Regions from separate parts of the Paenarthrobacter sp. E2MeOHC11 genome, predicted to be linked through region 3. Evidence: riboswitches for the same ligand, from Rfam matches in the RefSeq annotation. Region 3 holds a riboswitch; each other region holds the start of a gene.
What was found. A riboswitch is a leader RNA that binds a small molecule or an ion and turns the genes downstream of it on or off. The one in region 3 is predicted to bind S-adenosylmethionine.
Positions count from the first base shown of each region.

Region 1 (7,518 bases), 560 kb from region 3:
CCGCACCAAGAACAACAGCGACTTCCTGGTGGCCGGCCGCCGCCTGGGCCCCTTCCTTTACACCGGCACCATGGCCGCAGTGGTCCTCGGTGGCGCATCCACCGTGGGCGGCGTCGGCCTCGGCTACAAGTTCGGCATCTCCGGCATGTGGCTGGTTGTGGCAATCGGCTCGGGCGTGCTGCTGCTCAGCCTCCTGTTCGCAGGCACCATCCAGCGCCTGAAGATCTACACGGTCTCCCAGATGCTGAGCCTTCGCTACGGCAGCAAGGCCACGCAGACCTCCGGAATCGTGATGCTGGCGTACACGCTGATGCTGTGTGCCACGTCCACCGGCGCTTACGCCACCATCTTCGTGGTCCTCTTCGATTGGGAACGCTGGCTGGCCATCGCAGTTGGCGGCGCGATCGTGCTCGTCTACTCGACCATCGGCGGTATGTGGTCCATCACCCTGGCCGACCAGGTCCAGTTCATCATCAAGACCGTAGGCATCTTCTTCCTGATGCTCCCGTTCGTCATGAACGCAGCCGGCGGCATGGACGGCATCCGTGAGCGCCTCGACGCAAGCTTCTTCCAGATCGACGGCATTGGTGTCCAGACGATCATCACCTACTTCGTGGTGTACACGCTCGGCCTCCTGATCGGCCAGGACATCTGGCAGCGCGTCTTCACCGCCAAGACCCCCACCGTCGCACGCTGGGGCGGCGCCACCGCAGGTGTCTACTGCATCCTTTACGGCATCGCCGGGGCCCTGATCGGCCTGGCTGCCCGCGTAGCGCTCCCGGACATCGACGTCGCCAACCTCGGCAAGGACGTGGTTTACGCAGAGGTCGCAACACACATCCTGCCTGTCGGCATCGGCGGCCTGGTCATGGCCGCAGCTGTTGCAGCAATGATGTCCACCGCATCCGGAGCCCTGATTGCCGCGGCAACGGTGGCACGTGCAGACGTCGTCCCGTTCGTGGCCAGCTGGTTCGGCAAGACCATCAACACTGATGACACGGAGAACCCCGAGCACGACGTCAAGGCCAACCGCTACTGGGTACTTGGCCTCGGTATCGTAGCCGTGCTGATTTCCATGGCTGCGCAGGACGTGGTTGTCGCCCTCACCATCGCCTACGACATCCTGGTAGGTGGCCTCCTGGTGGCAATCCTGGGCGGCCTGGTGTGGAAGCGCGGCACGGGCATCGCCGCCGCGTGGTCCATGGCAGTGGGCTCGGTGCTGACGCTTGTCCTGCTGATCTTCTTCGCCGTTGGAGTCATTCCCAGCGCTGACGGCGTCTACGCCAACGAGCCGATCTACTTCGGCCTCGCGGCTTCCTTCATCGCCTACGTAGTGATCTCGCTGCTCACCCCGCCCACGGATCCCGCGGTTCGCGAAGCATGGGACAAGCGCGTCGCAGGTGCTGTCTCGGAAGAGCTGCCGCCGGAGGCCCACCCGGTCAGCAGCCACAAGTAAAAGTGCACGGCAAGTAACAGAGCAACGTTCGACGGCGGCGCCACCCCTTTTCGGGGAGGCGTCGCCGTTGTTTCGTCCCCTGGAAGAACGCCCGGTGGGGTAGGGTTGTCCCAGCTTCAAGAGATGTGGTGCCAAGCTCCGACTGGCCACACACCAACCCCATGTTCACGGGTGGTTCGGATGAGGAAGCGGCCCGTCCCGGACCAGAGACAACCGAGCGGGCAAGAGCACTCCACTGAGGAGCAGTCCCTTGCCGTACCAAGGCGATACCACCCAGGCATCCACGCCGGCCGCAAGTGCGCCGGCCACAGGAACCCCTGCCAAAACCGCAGCCCGCACGGTCACGGTGATTCCCGCCGTCGACCTTTTCCTGGGCACGGTGACCATCATCTCCAACGCCGGTACGGCGCGGTTTGGGCATCCCGAACCGCACTTGATCACCCGGGCCCTGACGCAGGCTGTCCGGCCGACGCAATGGTGTGCGGCCTCAAGGACCCTGACGGTGACCGTTGCCGCAGCCGGAAAGCGCGAGGGCGTGCAGCGGCACTTCCCTCTCTGCCCGTGGGTGCAGGCCTAGTTCCCTTCGTCCTCCTCGCGGAAGTCCTCGGTTTCATCGATCGGGACGACGCGTTCGTCGTCCTCCGGGGCGTCCACCTCTTCCACCCATGCTTCGTCCACTTCCTGGTCCTCGGCGTAGTCATAGGCTGGGTCCGACTCGATGGTCGCCCGCGGGTGGCTGGCGTGTGATTCGGTGGTGTCCATAATGCAACCTCCGTCTCGTGGGCCGGTCAAAGCCCGGTAACCGGAAAACGGGGAGCTCCCCGCTCCTGTCCTTCCATCTGAGCACCGCCTCAGTCGAGGGTCAAGGGTGCCCGGAATTACGGTGCGCCGAACATTCCAGTTGAGGAATACCAGCCAAAAATCCCCGCCAATAAGCGGTAGTGTGGGGCGTGCAATGGGGCCGAAACCACCCCACCCAGCACAGGAGAGAAAGTGCAACAGCACCAGGAATCCCCCGGTTCGTCGAGCCCGGCTCCGGACCCCGCCACCGAAAACACGGCCCCCGAAACAACGGCCGTCGACAGCATGGCCTCGAAAAACGATGCGGCATCCCCGTCATCCTCGGACATCCGCCGCTGGCGTCAGTATCTGGCCGATGAGCGCGCCGAGGCTGCCGTCTATCGCGAACTCGCCCAGAGGCGCGACGGCGAAGAACGCCAAATCCTCCTGGCCCTGGCCGAAGCCGAAGGGCGTCACGAGGCCCACTGGCTCAAGCTCCTGGGCGAGCACGCCGGAATGCCCAAGGCCGCCTCAACCCGCAGCCAGTTCCTGGGCTTCCTGGCCCGCAACTTCGGGTCGGTCTTTGTACTGGCCCTGGCCCAACGAGCCGAAGGCCGCTCCCCCTACGGCACCGAACCGGCGGCAACAGCAGCCATGGTGGCCGATGAGCAGATCCACGAAGAAGTGGTCCGGGGCCTGGCCACGCGTGGACGCAACAGGCTCTCCGGCACTTTCCGCGCTGCTGTCTTCGGCGCAAACGATGGCTTGGTCAGCAACCTTTCGCTGGTCATGGGCATGGCCGCAACCGGCGTGCCCAGCCCTGTCGTGCTGATGAGCGGCGTCGCAGGCCTGTTGGCCGGGGCGTTGTCCATGGGCGCCGGCGAGTACGTTTCCGTGCGCTCCCAGCGGGAATTGCTTAACGCCACGTTGCCCACTCAGGCCACGCTCACAGCAGCACCTTCGTTGGACATCGAGCACAACGAGCTGGTTCTTGTGTACTTGGCTCGGGGCATGACCCACGAAGCCGCCGAACACCGCGCCGCCGAACGCATGGGCGTCTTCAGCTGCGACTGCGACCCCAGCCTCTCCCTGCAGCCAGAGAAGCCGGCCACCGATGAGCACGAATCCGTCGGTTCGGCGTGGGGCGCCGCGTTGTCCAGCTTCTGCTTCTTCGCCTCGGGCGCCATCGTGCCCATCCTGCCGTTCATTTTCGGCATGACGGGTGTGGCTGCTTTGCTGGTAGCCGGCGTGCTGGTGGGCATCGCGCTCCTGGCGACCGGCGCCGTCGTGGGCTTGCTGTCCGGAACGTCGCCGCTGAGCCGCGGGTTGCGGCAACTCGCCATTGGTCTTGGAGCAGCGGCTGCCACCTATGGGCTGGGCCTGGTGTTCGGCGCAACGATCGTCTAGGTTTGGACGCCTCCCTCCGCAGCCCGTAATGTTGGTTCGTCCTCCGCGCTGCCCCGCGTGACCAGGGCGTGAGGAATGGAGAACCGTGGACTCGGAGCGGGAAACGCGTGCGCCAAAGCACCGACGTGCGGCAACTGCCTGGCGGGTCCTTCGCGGCCTCCTCATGGCCGGCATCGCCGCAGTGGTGGCCGTCCTGGTGAGCGGATTCCTGCACGGAGACCCCCGCATCACCGCACTTTTCCCCGGGGTCAGCGTCCCCGGCGCCCCGCAAAGCGGACAAAGCCAAACAAAACCTGCCCGTGCCGCCGACGCCCCGCCGCCGGGCGTTGACGAGGCGGACGCCCCTCTCGCCTCACCGCCGGCGCCCGGGACAGCGAACGATTCGTTCAAGTTCCTGGCCACCAACGACGACGGCACTCCCGTTGGCTATTCACCATGCCGGCCGCTGCACTACGTAGTGAACAACGCCTCCGCGCCGGAAGGCTCCGATGCGTTGCTGGAGGCTGCGATCGCCAAGGTATCCGCCGCTTCGGGAATCCAGTTCGTCAACGACGGCAGCACCGATGAGTTGCCCGTGGACCGCCGCGAACCATACCAGCCCGCCAAATACGGCGATCGATGGGCTCCCCTGCTGATCTCATGGACCACGCCGGAGGCAGCGCCGGCCTTGGCAGACAAAGTCATCGGGACCGGCGGCAGCACCATGTACTCGCTCAACAACGGACCCAAAAGCTATATCACCGGCAGCCTCGAGTTGGACACTCCGCAGGTAGCCGAACTACTGGCCAACCCAGAAGGGGCAGACTACGTCCTGGCGGTCATGCAACACGAACTGGGACATGTGATGGGCTTGGACCACGTGGATGATCCGGTCCAGCTCATGTACCCGGAAATCGGTGCCCCGGACGGCCTCGCGGCCGGCGACCTGAACGGCCTGCACCTCCTGGCATCAGCGCCCTGCCGCAAGGACATCTAGCAGCCGACCACTTCCGGCATGGACTCCCGTGGCGTCCGGACTTATGCTGGCGACTACGGCCGACGGCGGCGCCCCACCTCCCGTCCGCGGCCTCCACGTCAGGGGGTTCCATGGAACCTTACGGGTCGCCCCAGTGGCCGGACCCCGATCCCCCAGCGCCGCGTCCACCGATCAAGCACAGCAGCATCGCCGCCATCCTGTTCCTGTTCGGCGTCCTCGGCCTTGTCTGCGCAGGCGCGTATTTCAGCGGCGACCTGCAGCGGTTCCTCTACGGATCATCCGCCACGCAGAGCCAGGCTCCACGCCCCGGTTTAGTACCGTTCGGACAACGCCAGGACCCATTGCCCGGGCTGGAAGAAGCCGACGCGCCGCTTGGAACTCCGGCGCCAGTAAACCGGACCAGTACCTCCTACAAGTTCCTTGCCGTCAAAGAAGACGGAACCCCCCTGGCCTACTCGCCGTGCAGGCCCATCCATTACGTGGTGAACGCGGACCAGGCGGATCCTTCCTGGCAGCCCCTGGTGGAAGAAGCCGTCCGGCAAGCCAGCGTGGCCACTGGATTGAAGTTCATCTACGACGGTCCGAGTTCCGAGGTCCCTTCCACCAACAGGACCGGATACCAGCCGGCCCGGTACGGGGACCGATGGGCTCCCGTCCTGATCGCCTGGACCACTCCGGAGCAGGTGCCACGCCTGACAGGCCAGACTGTGGGTCTGGGCGGAAGCTCATCAATTGGCCTGAGCAACGGCTATAAGGCCTACGTCACAGGCACCGTGTCCCTGGACGCGCCCCAGTTCGCCGGCATTGTGGACACTTCCGAGGGCAAGGAGATCGGCATCGCGGTGATCATGCATGAGCTGGGACACCTGCTGGGCCTGGACCACGTGGACGATCCCCGGCAGCTCATGTTTGACCAGGCTTCGTGGGTCCGGCAATACGCTGCCGGCGACCGGACGGGCCTGGCCCAACTCGGCCAAGGTCCGTGCAGCAAGGACTTCTAGCCGCGCCGTGCTCCTTGGCCGGAAACTACTGCGAGTGCCTCCTCCACGCTATCGACCAGGAAGATCCTGTGCTCCATGGGCTTCCCCGCGGCGAGGCCCTGCAACATCGGCCATGCCGGGAGTGTCCGTTCCCAATGGTCGCGTCCCACCAGCACCATGGGAGTGATGGTCTCCGGCGCTCCGTAGTAGTTTTCGCAGGCGTCCTGGAAGATTTCCTGCACCGTTCCTGCGGCCCCCGGAAGGAAGATGGTCCCACCATTGCAAAGCTCCAACAGGATGGCTTCCCGGAGGGCGTTGGCGAAGTACTTGGCGATGTGGGTGGCAAACAGGTTCGGAGGCTCATGGCCGTAGAACCACGTGGGTATTCCAAGCGTCGGGGTGCCTTCCGGATGACGTTCGACGACGACGGCTGCTTGCCGCGCCCAAGCCGTCACCGAGGGCCTGAACCCCGGTACCTCGGCGAGGGTTCCCAGCGCGGCTGTTGTGTCGGCGTCGGGCAGCCCACTCAAGGAGGCGCCCAGGTTGGCCGCTTCCATGGCTCCGGGTCCACCTCCGGTGGCGACAGCGAAACCGGCCTGGGCGAGCAGGCGGCCCAGCCTCGCGGCGTCGGCGAATTCGCTGGTGCCACGCTGGGCGGCGTGTCCACCCATGACTCCCACGATTTTGCTCCCGGCGAGCGCCCCATGATCCAGCAACTCATCCAGGGCGTCGCCGATCGCGTGGTCATGAAGGGCCGCGGCAAGGGTGGCGTCGAGGCTCGCCCGCTGTCCGGGAAGGATGCTCCATTGGTAGACCTGCGCGTCGAGGGTGGCTTCGTATTCTGTGGAGGAGATGTCCTGGTAGAGCTCCGCGGCGCTGTAGAGGCTGCCCCGGTAGGGGTCGAACGGAACGCCCTGCAGTTTGGGAAAGATGAGTGCCCCGCGGCGTCGGAGGCTCTCTTCCACGCCGTCGTCGAACGTGCATCCCAGGAAGATCGCCCCTTGGGGGTTGAGGGCCTTGAGGTCCCGGGCGTGGCCTCGAAGGTCCAGCGACTGCGCGTGCCAACCACTCATGGACCCCGCACCGGCACTCACCAGACGTTCGAAGTGGACAAGGCTTTGGATGTCGAGAGTTCGCGGACTCGGGTTCAAGGGTGCGCTGCGGTTCATGGCTTCAGCGTAGTATCGCTGCGCCATGACGCCGGCGTTTGCGCACCCGGCCGCTGAGCGGTGCATCATGAAGGATGAAGAGTTCAGAAGTTGCCCGTCCGCGTATCGGCGTTCCGGTTCGCCTCAGCAGTTCGGACGCTCCGGACGCCCGTGTGGGTGAGGCCAACCGACTGTTCACCTACATCGTGGACCTGCTGCGTGAGGCCGGTGCGCGGCCCGTGCTGCTGACCCCGGTGTCGGCTGACAGCGCCGGGAGGCTGGCCACCGAAATGCAGGAGCTCGACGGCGTGCTGCTTCCGGGCGGCGGCGACATCAATCCGCGCCTCTATGGCCAGGATCCGCAGGACTCCCTGTACGACGTCAACGCTGAGCAGGACCATCTGGACATGGATGTTGCCCGCGCAACCATCGACGCCGGACTTCCGCTGCTGGGCATCTGCCGCGGCCACCAACTGCTGAATGTGCTTTATGGTGGGACGCTGATTCAGGACATGGCACCCACTGCTGTGACCCACAACGGCTTGGATCCACACGACACCACGGCCAGCGAATGGGCATGGCACGATGTGCTGCTCACCGCCGGATCCAAAACTGCATCACTGTATGGTTCCCCCGAAGGGAGCACCATCAAGATCGCTTCCGGGCACCATCAAGCTGTCGCAAGGGTGGGCGAAGGCCTGGTCGTCACGGCCGTCGCCGACGACGGTACGGTGGAGGCCCTGGAAGACCCCTCACGGTGGGTGGCCTCAG
Region 1 is NZ_CP196673.1:1,041,694-1,049,211, forward strand. Features, by position in the region: gene ACSSVG_RS04760 (sodium:solute symporter family protein) at 1-1,456, shown strand, start outside; SAM riboswitch class IV at 1,571-1,690, shown strand; gene ACSSVG_RS04765 (hypothetical protein) at 1,707-2,033, shown strand; gene ACSSVG_RS04770 (hypothetical protein) at 2,030-2,218, opposite strand; gene ACSSVG_RS04775 (VIT1/CCC1 transporter family protein) at 2,543-3,643, shown strand; gene ACSSVG_RS04780 (matrixin family metalloprotease) at 3,729-4,619, shown strand; gene ACSSVG_RS04785 (matrixin family metalloprotease) at 4,730-5,620, shown strand; gene ACSSVG_RS04790 (LOG family protein) at 5,617-6,768, opposite strand; gene ACSSVG_RS04795 (gamma-glutamyl-gamma-aminobutyrate hydrolase family protein) at 6,843-7,518, shown strand, end outside.
Region 1: linked by a shared signal. The riboswitch ahead of ACSSVG_RS04765 (hypothetical protein) and the one ahead of metX (homoserine O-acetyltransferase MetX) in region 3 are both predicted to bind S-adenosylmethionine.

Region 2 (7,518 bases), 1.6 Mb from region 3:
TGGTGAGCACTCCGATTCCGCTTGATGCCAGTGCCGTAGTGAGGACGGGGCAGAAAGAGGGCCTGCGGGTGGTGGAGGTGATTCCCAACTCCCCAGCGGAGTGGTCCGGACTCCGAGCAGGGGACTTGGTGTTGCGCGCCCAGGGGCGGGCAGTGTCGAGCGCCGAGAGCCTTCAGAAGCTATTGTTCGAGGACGCCATCGGCGAACCCTTTCCGCTGACAGTGCTCAGGGAAGGAAAGGCCCTGCAGATCATCGCAGTGCCCTCAGAAATGAGCCAACAGCAATGAAGCCTGGCTAGGCCTGGTTCTCCGGAACGTCGACGACGCCGACGAAGCGGCTGCCCACACCTTCGTATTCGCTGCGCACTTCACCCAGGAAGAGCTTGGGAAGGTCGCTGTTCCGATGGGTGCCGCAGTAGACGAATGAAAAGTCAGGCCACCATTTCTTGGGGCGGACGGCCTCGGAGTAGCCACACACGGCACAGGTCAGATGGACCCAGACTGGTCGTTTGCCGGTTCGGTTGGCACGCGACTGAACCAGCCACGCCGGGGGGTTGTCCTGCATTTCGCGGAGTTCGGCCTCTGAAAGCCGGGACGGAATACCGTGGCGTTGGGCCATTTCCATCGAAATATCAAGGGCCAATGCGGCATCACGTCTGCTAATCACCATTCAACGATACGGGACTTCCCGGGCGTAGGCTGTGCTCATGACTGACGCAGCGGCCCTGCTACCCAGTACTCCGCTCCAAAGGCGCGTGCTGGTGGTGGCAATTGTGGCTTCGTTCATCGCCATACTTGATGGATTTGTGGTGAATCTCGCACTCCCCGCCATAGGGCGCGAGCTGGGTGGAGGCTTGGTCATCCAGCAGTGGGTGGTGGATGCGTATCTGCTGACGTTGGGTGCACTGATACTGGTGGCCGGTTCGCTGTCCGACCATTTCGGCAGGGCACGGATCCTCGAATGGGGCCTCGCGGGCTTCGCAGCGACATCGGTGTTGTGCGGGCTGGCCTGGACCGGCGAAGTTCTGGTGGTGTCGAGGGCGCTTCAGGGAATTGCCGGTGCCTTGTTGGTTCCGAGTTCGCTCGCCATGATCATCACGTCCTTCTCCGGACCTGCGCAATCCAAGGCCATCGGCCAGTGGTCCGGTTGGACCAGTGCTGCAGCCATCGTCGGGCCCCTGATCGGCGGGATGGCCGTGGACCTTCTCTCCTGGCGTGTCATCTTCTTCATCAACGTCGTTCCGGCTGTCGCCATCTGGCCGATGCTGGCCGGCCTCCGGGCGTCCGACGCAGCGAGGGACAAGAGCAAGCGCATTGACTACCTCGGGGCATTTCTGGCCATGGTGGGCCTCGGCGGCCCCGTATATGCCTTCATCGAGCAAGGCCGCATGGGCTGGGGAAGCATCCAGGTGTGGGTGCCCCTGGCGGTGGGCATTGTGGCCATGGCGCTCTTCCTGGTCCATGAGGCCCGGACGGCGGAGCCCATGCTGCCCCTCAGGCTTTTCGCCATCCGCAATTTTGCTTGGGGGAACCTTGCCACCCTTGCCATTTACGGTGGAATTTCCCTCGGATTCTTCGTACTGGGAATCTATCTGCAGCAAGTTGGCGGCATGGCAGCCACGATGGCGGGCATCGCCCTGCTCCCGGGTACCGTCATCCTCATGCTCAGTGCATCGTATTTTGGCGGCCTGGCCGGAAAATACGGCCCCCGCTGGTTCATGACCGTGGGTCCGCTGCTGTGCGCGGTGGGCTTCCTGCTGTCACTCTCAGTTCAGGAGCCACTGAACTATTGGACCCAGGTGCTCCCGGGACAGATCGTCTTCGGCTTGGGTTTGGCCACTCTCGTGGCGCCTCTCACGGCCGCCATTCTTGGTGCTGTCCCAACCGACGAAGCCGGGATCGGGTCTGCGGTGAACAACGCAGTGGCGCGCATCGCCGGGTTGATCACCATTGCCTTTGCAGGGCTGATCGTGGGCCCGGTCTTTACCCGGCAAGGGCTTTTCAACGCACTGGTGGTAACGGCGGGACTGTTCGTGCTGGGGGCAGTGGCATCCGCCGTCGGAATCCGGAACCCTCCAAAGGAGGCGGCGCCGGCCGCTGGCAGCGAACCGGATGCAGCGTCCGACGACGGCGGGGCGGTCGGGCTACCCAACTGACCTCATGCGGGGCTTCGGTCACAGGGCGGGCAGGACGCAACCTTCATGGACTTCAGCGCTCTGAACCCAAAGGGCAGACGCTACTTCATCGGCGAGATCGAACTCGCGGCCTTGGGCTCCGGTTCCGATCCTGACTACGAGTGCACCACCGAACGGTTTGCGTCCGACGACTTCAACCGGAGCGTCCAAGGAAATTTCTTCGGCTGCCAGGTACCTGAGGAGATCGGGGTTTTCATCGCTGATCCGGGTGATACGGCCGGAGTGGCCCTGGTCCAGTTCGATCATGCGGTAGGCGTGCGGCAATTCAACGGAGCCATCTGCCGAAGGAATGGGGTCCCCGTGCGGGTCCCTGGTGGGATGGCCAAGTTTGGCAGACATCCGCTCGATGAAGGTGTCTGACACCGCGTGCTCCAGCATCTCGGCTTCATCGTGGACCTCGTCCCAGCTGTACCCGAGTTCTTCCACCAAGTAACTCTCAATAAGGCGGTGTCGTCGGACCATGGAGAGGGCAAGGCGCATGCCTTCGGGAGTCAACCTGATGGCGCTGTAGGGCTGGTGGTCCACCAAGCCTTGGTCCTTTAGCTTGCGGACCATCTCAGACACTGACGAGTTGGCCACACCCAGGCGCTGGGCAAGCTGGGAGGACGTAATCGGCTTGTCTTGCCACTCCGTGTAGGAGTAGATGACCTTGACGTAGTCCTCGATCGAGGAGGAGGGCGTACTGGTCTTCACAACCCAAGCCTACCGTGGCAGGGCGCGGTGAACCTTGACCGCCCGCCAGGTTTGCGTCACGTAGGGCAACTGGACGGTCCCCCCTGGCGCGTGCGCAAGGTGGTGGTACAGATACCACTCGAGGTTTCCCATGACTTTCGCCCGCGTTGCTTCGTCGGCCCGGAGGTAGTAGCTGCGCGACTTGGTCAGCTCCATGATCTCTTCGGGCGTGGTGGGGTCCGCCCACGCCGTGAGGTGGCTCTGCAACCCGGCGAACTCCGGACCGATGGCAGGCCGGAAGCCAGGTTTGTGGACATCTCCGGCGTGCATGATGCGCGAAAGCCTGTGGACCCACGGAACCGACGTATCCAACTGGTTCCAGATCAGTCCCAGGATTCCCTGCGGGCGCAGGATCCGGGAGATTTCGGTGCTGGCGGGGAGGGAGTCGCACCAGTGCCAGGCCTGGGCAACGCTGACGACGTCGAATGCTGAGTCCGCCAGCCCAGTTGCCTCGGCCGTACCCTCCACTGCGCTGACCTGCGGATAGCTCTTCCGCAGTTGTTCCAACATGTCAGTGGAAGGATCGACGGCGGCCACCTCAAGTCCGCGTTCGAGGAGGAGGGCAGTGAACTTTCCGGTACCTGCTCCAATGTCCGCAGCTGTCTCTGCTCTATCGGGAAGGAGCCACGTCAGGGAGTCTGCGGGGTAGCCGGGCCGCACGCGATCATAGTGCTCACCGCCGTCTTGAAAGCTCTGGCCGAGTTCTTGCCGACGTTTGGCATGGAGTTTCGGACCGCGCGGTCCAGCCGGTCCGGGAATGCCGGGCTGTCCGTTTGATGGAGCCGGAGAACGCAATGCCACGCAAAGACTCCTTCACAGGGTCGCCAAAAATATACCCTACGAATTTACCGCAGCAGCGGGAGAGCTTGGATCTCGGGGTTAGCCGCGTCCCTGGTCCACGGTGGGGTTCTAGTCCACGGTGCAGGGAGCAGCGCCGGCAGTGCCGGGTGTGTTGGGAGCCCATTCCGGGTAGGTTCGGTGGTCATTGGCAGGTACCCAGCGGCCCTCGTCCACCACGTAGTCCCAACCCAGCCCGTTGCGCTTGAGTTCATCGATGCCTGCCAGCAGCCTCGTGGCGTCCTCCAACCGGGAGCCGACGCCAAAGCTGGCACGCAAGGAGCCTGAGGGCAGGCCGAGCCGCTTGAGCAGGGGGTGGGCGCAGAAGCGTCCGTCCCGGAGACCAACGCCGTGCTCCGCCGCCAGATACGCGGCGACCAACCCGGCGTCGAATCCTTCCACGGAGAAATTGACGACGCCAATGGTGTCTTCGGAGTCGCTGAAGATCCGGTGGACGGTCACGCCATCGATGGCCTCCAGGCCGTCCACCAGGTAGGAGCGGATGGCTGCTTCATGGGCGTGCCACGCCTCTTGGTCCAGTCCGGCGAGGACCTGCGTGGCGCGGGCGAGGGTTGCCGCACCCAGGACGTTGGGCGAGCCACCCTCGTGGCGGGCGGGACCGGTTGCCCAGCTGACGGAGTCCAGGCGGGCTTCACGGACGGCCCCGCCGCCGGCCAGGTGCGGCGTTCCGGCGTCGAGCCAATCCGGGCGACCAACCACGACACCAGCGCCGAACGGTGCGTACAGCTTGTGTCCGGAGAAGACGATGTAGTCGACGTCCGCCTCGGTGATGTTGATCCGGCGGTGCGGTGCGAGCTGGGCCGCGTCCACCACGATACGGGCGCCGTATTCGTGGGCCAGGGAAGCTAGTTGCGCGATGGGAAGGATTTCGCCGGTGACGTTCGAGGCACCTGTCACGGCAAGCAGGCTTACTCCGCCCTGGGCCAACTCCGTGCGGAGCCTGTCCAATGTTGCTGTCAAGGTAGACGCTGCGACGACGCTGCGGTGCGGGACACCCTGCCATGGAAGGAGGTTGGCGTGGTGTTCGATGTCCAAATACAGGACTTCGCCCGTCGGTAGGCTGTCAACCTGCGGGAGGCATCCCGCGAGAAGATTCAAGGAGTCGGTGGTGTTACGGGTGAAGATCACGGAGTCGTCGGGGCGTCCTCCGACGAATTCACGGACGATGTTCCGCGAATTTTCGTAGACAGACGTGCTGATTTGGGACGCATAACCCGCACCGCGGTGAACGCTCGCATAGTACGGCAGGACTTCGTTGAGGTATGCAGAAACGATGGTCAGGGCAGGCGCCGATGCTCCGTAATCGAGGTTGGCGTACCGAACGTGCCCGCCCTGGATCAGCGGAGCCTGTAACTCTGCACCCGTGACTGCGGAGAGCGGCCTTGAAGCGGCGGCAGCCTGCGCCGGGGTTTCTTCGGCAAGAGAAGGAATGATGTTTGAGTCGAACGTGACAGTGCTCATGGGACCTCACTCAAGAGGGACCCCCATAGGGGGATCCGCGCTTGCCGCATCCGTTCCGGACCGGCCGGGTCGTCACCCGGGGCACCCCACCGCGAATGGAGGGTTGCCGGCCAGCAAACCGGGGTTTAGCGCTGGCACTCGTGACCTGTAAAAAGGTTAGGGCACTGCCCGGGACCGCTCCAAAGCTGATTCGCATTGTTAAGCGCTTTGTTACGTCGGTGGCAGAATCAGGGCATCCGGCGAAGAAAAAACGACGGACACCCCCAAAAGGGGGAATCCGCCGTCGAAAATTCGGAAAACGCGCGCGACCGCGACCGCCCGCAACTGTGCCTCAGAGGAGGTCGTCCAGCCCCGGGTTGAGCCGTTTGAGGACCTCGGAGTGCAGGATCGAGTTGGTGGCCAGGGCGTTGCCGCCGAAGGGGCCGTCTTCGCCTTCCAAGGAAGTAAAACGGCCACCGGCCTCGGTAACGATCGGGACGAGTGCTGCCATGTCGTAGAGGTTCAACTCCGGCTCGCAGGCGATGTCCACGGCGCCTTCGGCCACCAGGCAGTAGGACCAGAAGTCACCGTAGGCTCGGGTTCGCCAGATGTCTTCGGTGAGCCCCATGAACTCGTCGAGGTTTCCTCGCTGCTTCCACCCGGACAGGCTTGAATACGACATCGAAGCGTCGGCCAACCGGGAAACGTTCGAGACCTTCAGGCGCGTAGCGGACGCGAGGGAGCGGCCCATGTAGGCGCCCATGTCCTTGGCCGCCCACCAGCGCTTGCCCAATGCCGGTGCGCTGACGACGCCGACAACAGGTTCTCCCTCGTCAACGAGGGCGATCAACGTTGCCCAGACCGGCACGCCGCGGACGAAGTTCTTGGTCCCGTCAATGGGATCTATGATCCAACGCCGTGAGCCATGGCCGCTGCTGCCAAACTCCTCGCCCAGGACGGCGTCCCTCGGCCGGGAGCGGGACAGCTGACCCCTGATTGCTTCCTCAGCGGCCTTGTCGGCATCGGTGACTGGTGTGAGGTCTGGCTTGGTTTCGATCTGCAGGTCCAGTGCCTTGAAGCGGTCCATGGTCTGGGCGTCGACTGAATCAGCGAGGACGTGGGCAAGGCGCAGGTCATCGTTGTAGGTGGAAACGGGATGGGTCATGCCACCAAACTATCCTGAATCATTAGCTGCGGTGGGGACGTGGCGCCGTAAGGATCAGTTGACGGTGCCCAGTTCCTTGGCCTCTTTGGCTTCAAGCCGGGGGTCCGCACCCAGCAGGCGGCGCAAGGAAGCCAGCCGGGCCACACCGGAGGGCCCTGCATGGCCTTCGTTCACCCAGGGATCCAGCCCGCAATTGATGGCTGTGGCGTCATGCTTGCAGCCACGCTCGCAGGCTTCCGTGCCGGGCTCAAGGTCAGGGAACGAATGCAGGATCCGGTCCGGATCCACGTGCGCAAGACCAAAGGAGCGGATGCCGGGGGTGTCGATGATCCAGCTGCCGGACGGGGCATCGGCAAGTTTCAGGGCCAAGGCAGACGACGAGGTATGCCGTCCACGGCCCGTCACGGCATTGACGCCGCCCGTGGCTCGTTCCGCCCCTGTCAAAGCATTGACCATGGTGGATTTGCCGACGCCTGAGTGGCCGAGCATGACGGTCACCTTGCCGCCGAGGTGGGAGCGCAGCTGGGCCACGGCGTCCCTGTCCAAACGTGCTGATAATCCGTCATCCGAACGCGCGTCAATACCGCTGGCTTCAGTGTCCGCTGTGCGGCTGATGATCACGGGGAAGTCCAGGCTGAGGTAGTTGGCGAGCAATTCCGCCGGATCCTTGACGTCCGCTTTGGTGATGAGCAGCAGCGGCTCTATGCCGGCGTCGTACGCTGCCACCAAGGCGCGGTCGATGAACCCGGTGCGCGGTTCGGGGTTGGCGGCAGCAACAACCACCACCAGCTGATCGGCGTTGGCCACAACCACCCGTTCGATGGGGTCAGTGTCGTCGGCGCTGCGACGCAGCAGGGTGCGGCGTTCTTCAACACGGACCAGCCTTGCAAGCGTGTCCGGGGCGCCGGAGACATCACCAACCAAGGCGACGAAATCGCCGGGGACCACGGGGTTCCGCCGCAGTTCACGGGCGCGGGCGGCGATAATGACGCGTTCATCCGCGGAATCTTCGTCCACAATGGCCCTGTAGCGCCCGCGGTCCACGGTGATGATCCGGCCAATAATGGCGTCATCATGGCTTGGCCGGTCCTTGGTCCGGGGCCTTGATCCTTTTTTGTTGGGGCGGATC
Region 2 is NZ_CP196673.1:3,935,830-3,943,347, forward strand. Features, by position in the region: gene ACSSVG_RS18290 (S1C family serine protease) at 1-287, shown strand, start outside; gene ACSSVG_RS18295 (hypothetical protein) at 295-669, opposite strand; gene ACSSVG_RS18300 (MFS transporter) at 707-2,155, shown strand; gene ACSSVG_RS18305 (metal-dependent transcriptional regulator) at 2,174-2,887, opposite strand; gene ACSSVG_RS18310 (class I SAM-dependent methyltransferase) at 2,897-3,721, opposite strand; gene ACSSVG_RS18315 (aminotransferase class V-fold PLP-dependent enzyme) at 3,836-5,245, opposite strand; SAM riboswitch class IV at 5,278-5,391, opposite strand; gene hisN (histidinol-phosphatase) at 5,577-6,389, opposite strand; gene rsgA (ribosome small subunit-dependent GTPase A) at 6,444-7,518, opposite strand, start outside.
Region 2: linked by a shared signal. The riboswitch ahead of ACSSVG_RS18315 (aminotransferase class V-fold PLP-dependent enzyme) and the one ahead of metX (homoserine O-acetyltransferase MetX) in region 3 are both predicted to bind S-adenosylmethionine.

Region 3 (7,518 bases):
GTAGCAAAGTACGCCCACGAGCGTGGTGTCTATGTGGAGGCCGAACTGGGAAAGGTGGGAGGCAAGGACGGCGCCCACGCCCCGGGCGTCCGGACGGACCCCGCCGAGGCCAAGGCATTCGTTGAGGCAACAGGAGTGGACGCGCTGGCTGTGGCTGTGGGTTCCTCCCACGCCATGACCGAGCGCAGCGCCGCTCTGGACCTGCACCTGATCACACGGCTGAAGTCCGCCGTCGGAAAACCGCTGGTCCTTCACGGCTCCTCAGGCGTCACAGACGAGGTACTCGTAGCCGCTATCGGCGCGGGTATGACTAAAATCAACGTATCCACACATTTGAACGGGTTCTTCACCCGCGCCGTCCGTGAGTACCTCGATGCCAACCCTGCAGTGGTAGATTCCCGGAAGTACATCAAGGCCGGCCGGGAAGCCCTGGTGCTGGAGTCCGCACGTATGCTGACGCTGTTCGCCAAAGCGAAATAGCAGGAACCCGCGAAAGGCTCGTCATGACCCGCACCGATCGGCTGACCGCCATCCTCGATCTCCTGGCCGAGTCCGGCCATGTGGAAGTCGAGGACATCGTGACGCGTCTTGGCGTGTCACCAGCCACGGCACGACGAGACCTGGATAGCCTCGCCAAGCAGCGGTTGCTCAGCCGGACCCGGGGCGGCGCCACCACTGGATCAGTGGCCTACGACCTTCCGGGCCGGTACAACCGTGACGATCACGCTGTGGCCAAACAGGAAATCGCCCTGGCAGCGTCTGCCTTGATCCGGCCCGGTGCTGTGATTGGGCTCAGCGGTGGAACCACCAACACAGCGCTGGCACAGCTCCTTTCCACCCGTGAGGACCTCAACGCTCCGTCTCACACGCCCACCCTGACCGTGGTGACCAATGCCATCAACATTGCCTCGCAGCTGGCAGTGCGTCCCAACATCAAGATCATGGTCACCGGCGGCATCCTGAACCCGCGCTCCTACGAACTCGTGGGCCCCTACACCGATGTCATCATGCAGAAAGTTGCTTTGGACATCGCGTTCATTGGCGTCAACGGCGTGGACCCGGACCTCGGCCCCACCATCACCGACGAAGGCGAAGCCATGGTCAACACGGTGATGGCACGCCGGGCCACTGAATCCTACGTTGTGGCGGACTCTTCCAAGGTAGGCCGCCGTTCCTTCGCCGCCATGGCCGGCTACGACTTCAGGCACCTCATCACCGATTCCGGCATCAGCGCCGAGGACAAGGCCGCCTTCGAAGCCAAGGGCACCGAAGTCATCGTCGCGGCCGCCAGCTAGGGTACCTGCTAGAACCGCATCCTCGGTGCGTGAAGCACTGAGTCGTCAACATCCCTGGGCACCCACTGGCTGAACGGCAAATCCAAACTGTACTGCCCGTCGTCGTTCTTGATCAGTGTGCGCAGCTCGGCGTTGTCCGGGTTGTTGAGCGACTCGAAGTACTCAACTGTCCAGTGGAACCAGCGCATGCAAAACAGGCGCATGGTCAGTCCGTGCGTCACCAGGAGTGCGTTCGGGGCATAGCTGGGCTTTTGCCAGTGGCGGTAGAGCGTCTCCATGAACGATGACACGCGGTCGTACACGTCAGAGCCGGACTCACCCTCGCGGAACCGGTAGAAGAAATGGCCGTACAGGTTGCGCAGCTCCTTTTGATCTTCGATTTCCCCGGCAATTTGGAAGTTGGCCCAGTCCTGTTCCCGCAGCCGGGGCTCCTCGATCACGCGCTCGATCAGAGGTCCAAGTTTCATCGCTTCCAGGGTTTGGTAGGCCCGCAAATACGGCGATACGTAGACGCAGACCTGCTCGCCATCGAGTTTCCGGCGAAGTGCTTCGCCGGCAATCCGGGCCTGCTCCACCCCCATCTCAGTCAGGGGGATCCGATAATCCGGCACACGGTTGTAGATGGTCGTGTCGGCATTCGCGGCCGACTGTCCGTGCCGGATCATGAAGATTCTCGCTGGGGCGCCCATCCCACCAAGCATAGGTGCGTGGTTCCCGGCAAAGTGGCAGGAACTGCGGGCAAGATGGGTACATGTTCCTTGCTTCCCGCCGCCGGCTGCGCGCCGAAGTACTTATTGTGCTGGGCCTTTCCCTGGGCCAGTCGGCCGTCTACTCCGTGGTGCAATTGCTGGACAAGATGACGCGGGCACCGTTGGCCGACGCCACCTCAACCCTGAACAGGTCCCAAAGCACCCGGGAGTACTTCGACCTTACGTACCAACTGCTGGACATCATCTTCGCCCTGGTGCCGGTGGCCCTGGTGTTCTATTTCCTGTCCATGCATATCCAGGCGAACCGGGATGGTGAGAGCGGTTCGGCCTTCGCCCGGCTTGGCTTCAATTTTGCCCGCCCCGGGAAAGACCTGATTCAGGGTTTGGGACTGGCGGCGGCTATCGGTATTCCATCGCTGGGTCTTTACGCGGCCGGGCGGGCCCTCGGAATCACCACGGCCATCGTGCCCAGCGGGCTGGACGCCTACTGGTGGACCGTGCCGGTGCTGGTCCTCTCGGCCATCCGGCACGCAATCGTCGAAGAAGTGATCGTGGTGGGTTACCTCATGGACCGCTTCGGCAAGTTCGGCTGGAGCATGCCGGTAGCCATCGTTGTCAGTGCCGTCCTGCGGGGCAGCTACCACCTGTACCAGGGCTTCGGGCCGTTCATCGGCAATGTGGTCATGGGGCTGGTGTTCGCGTGGATCTACACCAAAACCAAGCGGGTGATGCCGTTGGTGATTGCCCACGCCTTGCTCGATATCGTGGCGTTTGTTGGCTTCAGCCTGTTCGGTAAGGCGGTTGGCTTGGGATAGGGCCTTAAAATTATCCGGCCGCCATCGGTGGGTGACGTCCTTGGCACCCGCTGATGGCGGCCGAAGTTTTACCGGACATGGTTGACCGGTCCCGGGACTGGCCCGGATGGAGGGGGCTGTCAGATGGTGACGGCCCCGGAGGCGGTTTCGAAGGTGACGGCCAGGATGCCGGGGGTCCCGTGCGGGGCCATCCACTGGACCGCAACGTCCTCAAGCGGCTTTTCCACCGGCTCGCCCAACCACTCGGTGACGCGTTCGGCCGAGCCTGCAATGGTGAGGCTGGACATCTTGACGTCGCTCTCGTAAATCCTGGACGGGTGCAGTGCCGGGTCGCCCTCCCACTTGAGCAGGTACGGGACCTGGGGATCGGCGATCAAGCCGAGGATTCCGATTTGCTGCCACACCAGTTCGCGGCCGTCCGGGAACTTGCGGTTGCCCGGAACAGCGGAGCGGCCAAGCCGGTCTTCGAACGGGGCGAGGTCCTCAACAGCGACGCACCAGCCCATCCACCCTCCTCCGGCAGCTGAGCGTGCACGAACTGCTTGGCCAAATGGTGCTTTGTCTGAAGCAGGGTGGTCCAGGACCTCCACCACTTCAAGGTACTTGTTATCCGCAAGGGGAATGATCATGTTCCGGGTACCGAAGCGCGGGTGCACTCCGCCCCGGACAGCGTCCACTCCCAATGCCGCGGAAATTCGTTCGGTAGTGGCCAAAAGGCCATCTCGTTCACAGGCGTAAGAGACGTGATCCATGCGCATGGCTTCATCTTGGCACTTTGTGATCGGGGTCTCAGCTAAGTCAAGCCTAACTAAGGTGGGATGTGTATAAACCGTGACGGTGGGCGTCATGGAGGGACGCGAAAAGACCGAAAGATTCCACCGGCGTCACAAAGCTGTCCTAGCCTCCGGACAGTTCCTAGACTGGCCCCAGCTCACATCGCACCACATTCCCGCCAAACCCATGCGTTATGAAGAGGAGAACTCCATGTCCCAAGGATGGTCTTTCGAAACCCGCCAGATCCACGCAGGCCAGGAGCCCGACTCCGCCACAGGCGCGCGGTCGCTGCCGATCTACCAGACCACTTCCTTCGTGTTCCCCAGCGCCGAAAGTGCCGCCAACCGCTTTGCCCTGGCCGAACTCGCACCCATCTATACCCGGATCGGCAACCCGACGCAGGATGCTGTGGAGCAGCGGGTTGCGAGCCTTGAAGGCGGACTGGGCGCACTCTTGCTCAGCTCCGGCCAGGCTGCCGAGACATTCGCCATCCTGAACATCGCCGAGGCGGGGGACCACATCGTAGCGAGCCCCAGCCTGTATGGCGGTACCTACAACCTGCTGGCGCACACGCTGAAGAAGTTTGGTATCTCGGTCACGTTCGTCGGGGATCCTGACAACCTGGACCAATGGCGTGACGCTGTCCAGCCGAACACCAAGCTGTTCTTCGGCGAAGTGGTTTCCAATCCCCGCCAGGATGTGCTGGATATCGAAGGCATCGCCCGTACGGCACATGAGGCCGGTGTGCCCCTGATCGTCGATAACACCCTGTCCACGCCGTACCTCATCCGACCCATCGAGTGGGGCGCGGACATCGTGGTCCATTCCGCAACAAAGTACCTGGGTGGCCATGGCTCCGCAATCGCCGGAGTGATCGTGGACTCCGGCAACTTCGACTTCGGCAAGGACCCGGAGCGTTTCCCTGGCTTCAACACGCCGGACCCGAGCTACAACGGACTCGTCTACGCCCGGGACTTGGGCAAGGACGGCGCGCTGGGTGCCAACCTTTCCTACATCCTGAAGGCCCGCGTCCAGTTGCTTCGCGACCTTGGCTCGGCTGTGTCCCCGTTCAATGCCTTCCTCATTGCCCAGGGCCTGGAGACGTTGAGCCTGCGCGTGGAACGCCACGTAGCGAACGCCACCAAGGTTGCCCAGTGGCTTGAAAGCCACGACGACGTCGAATCGGTGGCCTATGCGGGCCTGCCGTCCAGCCCGTGGTACGACCGCGGCCGAAAGTATGGCCCCAAGGGCACCGGCGCAATTGTTGCCTTCAACATCAAGGGCGGCGTGGACGCCGGCAAGCGCTTCGTGGACGGATTGGAACTGCACTCCCATGTCGCCAACATTGGCGACGTCCGTTCCCTGGTCATCCACCCGGCGTCCACCACTCACAGCCAGCTGACGGTGGAACAGCAGGTCGCTGCCGGCGTCAATCCCGGCCTGGTCCGCTTGTCCGTAGGCATTGAGCACGTCGATGACATCATCGCCGACCTCGAAGCCGGATTCAGGGCTGCCAAGGGCGCCTGACGCCCGGGCTCATCACCTCCGCCGGGAACGCCGCCCGCGCCGACGATTATTCGCCGGGCGGCACTTCCGGGTGCTTCTTCGTGAATGAAGCTGGCCCAAACCGTCACACTGTTGTCACATTCTTCGCCAGAACCGCCCTGCATTTCCTAGACTCTTCGTATTAGGTCATGAGTGCCAGCACACAGCCCCGGCTTGCTGGCCGGCAACCCTCCTCCGCGGTGGGGTGCCCCGGGTGAAGACCTGGCCTGTTCGCACGCAAGGCGACGGGCAAGCGCGAGGATAGGTGTCAAAGGAATGACCATTACTGCTACAGCCCTTCCAAAATCCGGAGAAGAAGACGGAACCGTCAAGTATGCCGGGATCGGACCGCTGGAACTTGAAGCCGGCGGACTCCTTCCGGACGTTGTCCTGGCGTATGAAACCTGGGGCCGGCTGAACGCGGACGCGTCCAACGCCGTGCTCATCGAGCATGCGCTCACGGGCAGCACGCATGTCGCCCGTGGAGCCACTGACGAAGAAGGCTGGTGGGAGCAGCTGGTGGGGCCTGGTGCCACCATCGACACCGACAAGTTCTTCGTCATCTCCATCAACATCGTGGGTGGCTGCTATGGGAGTACCGGACCATCGTCGGAAGCGCCGGACGGCAAGCCCTGGGGCTCACGTTTCCCCTTGATCACCCTGCGCGACAGCACGGAGGCCGAAGCGCGACTGGCTGATGCCCTGGGTATCGATGCCTGGCATGCTGTGTTGGGCGGTTCGATGGGCGGCGCCCGGGCACTCGAGTGGGCCGTGACATTCCCGGACCGCGTCAAACGCTGCGCCGTCATCTCGGTGGGCGCCTACAGCACGGCCGAGCAGATTGCCTTCGCGCAAGCCCAGACTTTGGCGATCAGGCAGGACCCGAACTTCAACAACGGCGACTACTACGGCGGCTCTGCGCCCGAGCACGGTCTCGCGCTGGCCCGGCGCATCGCCCACATCACCTACCGCTCAGCACTGGAGCTGGATTTCCGCTTTGGCCGGCAAGCCCAGCACCAGGAGACACCGCTTGCTGCCGCGGTGTTGGGGGAGCGTGGCCGCTACCAGGTGGAAAGCTATTTGGACCACCAAGGGACAAAGCTGGTGCGCCGTTTTGATGCCAACAGCTATATCGCCATCACCGAGGCCCTCATGTCCCATGACGTCACGCGTGGCCGCGGCTCGCTGGAAGCGTCGTTGTCGCGGACCACAGCTGAGTTTTTCGTAGCGGCAGTGGACAGCGACAGGCTCTACTTCCCGGCGCAATCGCGTGAATTGGCTGCTGCGCTCCCGGGCGACGTGCCGGTACAGGTCATTGAGGCACCCATTGGCCACGACGGGTTCCTCACCGAAATCGGGCAGCTTTCAAGCCAACTTCGCCAGGCGTTCTTCGCCTAAGCCTCCGGACGTATCAAACGGCTTAGCCGTTCATGATGTCGGCGCGCTGCTTCATGTAGTCCTCCATGGCGATCTCGCCGTTGCTGAACTTCGCGTCCAGTTCTGACAGCTTCCGTGCCCGGTAGCCCTGCGGCTCGGAACCGCTGGATGCCGGGAACGGCGCAGGGGATGAAGGGCTCGACGGCGGCCCGGCCTGCGGTGGCGCATCCGCGGGGCGGACGACGACCGGCTCGGATGGGTAGCCGGGGTAATTCTGTTGCGGGAAGTTCTGTGGGGGATAGCCCGGACCCGGCAGGTTCTGCTGCGGGTACCCGGGGCCGCGGAAGTCGCCATGCTGGATCCGACGCGCCCGGGAGCGGTTGTACATACGGATCCCGAGTGGGATCAGCCACGAGCAGACGATGATCCAGAAGATCAGATTGTTCACAGTGCAGGCCTCCTAGGTCTTCTCCCAGCTTAGCCCTGCTGCTGAAATCGACTCGGCGACGTCACACCAGCTTGGTCTCCATTCCCAGGAACCGGCCGTAGCGCTCCGCCTCGGCCTCAAGTGCGGCCTGCTGCTCCGGCGTTGCCGGCCGGTTCATGCGCACGTCCAACTCACAAGCCCCGCCGGAAAAGCCATGACGCCACCAACCGGCCAGTCTGCCGTCCAGCAAGACCACGTGCAGGGGTCCGTTGTCCTCGGGGAAATATGGAGCAGTCCCGCCCAGGTAATGCCGGGACTGCGAGTAGCCCATGACGTATTCGTCGTAACACTGAATGAGGTCGACGCGGGGGAGCCCGGAATCCCCGGCAGGCGAAGAATCGCTACCGCTCAAGAGGGCCTCCGCCTCCTCTGCGGCCAGGTAAAAACCGAGACCGTCAAAGGACACCGACGCGAGGCTGCCGGGAGACAGGTCGTCAGCCACGTGCAGGCCCAGCTTCACATCTTTCATGGTCAGACCGGACCACACGGAACAGTCTTTGATGGTGGCCGGCCCG
Region 3 is NZ_CP196673.1:485,381-492,898, reverse strand. Features, by position in the region: gene ACSSVG_RS02295 (class II fructose-bisphosphate aldolase) at 1-480, shown strand, start outside; gene ACSSVG_RS02290 (DeoR/GlpR family DNA-binding transcription regulator) at 504-1,295, shown strand; gene ACSSVG_RS02285 (histidine phosphatase family protein) at 1,304-1,984, opposite strand; gene ACSSVG_RS02280 (CPBP family intramembrane glutamic endopeptidase) at 2,047-2,820, shown strand; gene ACSSVG_RS02275 (VOC family protein) at 2,940-3,578, opposite strand; gene ACSSVG_RS02270 (bifunctional o-acetylhomoserine/o-acetylserine sulfhydrylase) at 3,805-5,121, shown strand; SAM riboswitch class IV at 5,285-5,401, shown strand; gene metX (homoserine O-acetyltransferase MetX) at 5,416-6,537, shown strand; gene ACSSVG_RS02260 (DUF2076 domain-containing protein) at 6,560-6,964, opposite strand; gene ACSSVG_RS02255 (winged helix DNA-binding domain-containing protein) at 7,026-7,518, opposite strand, start outside.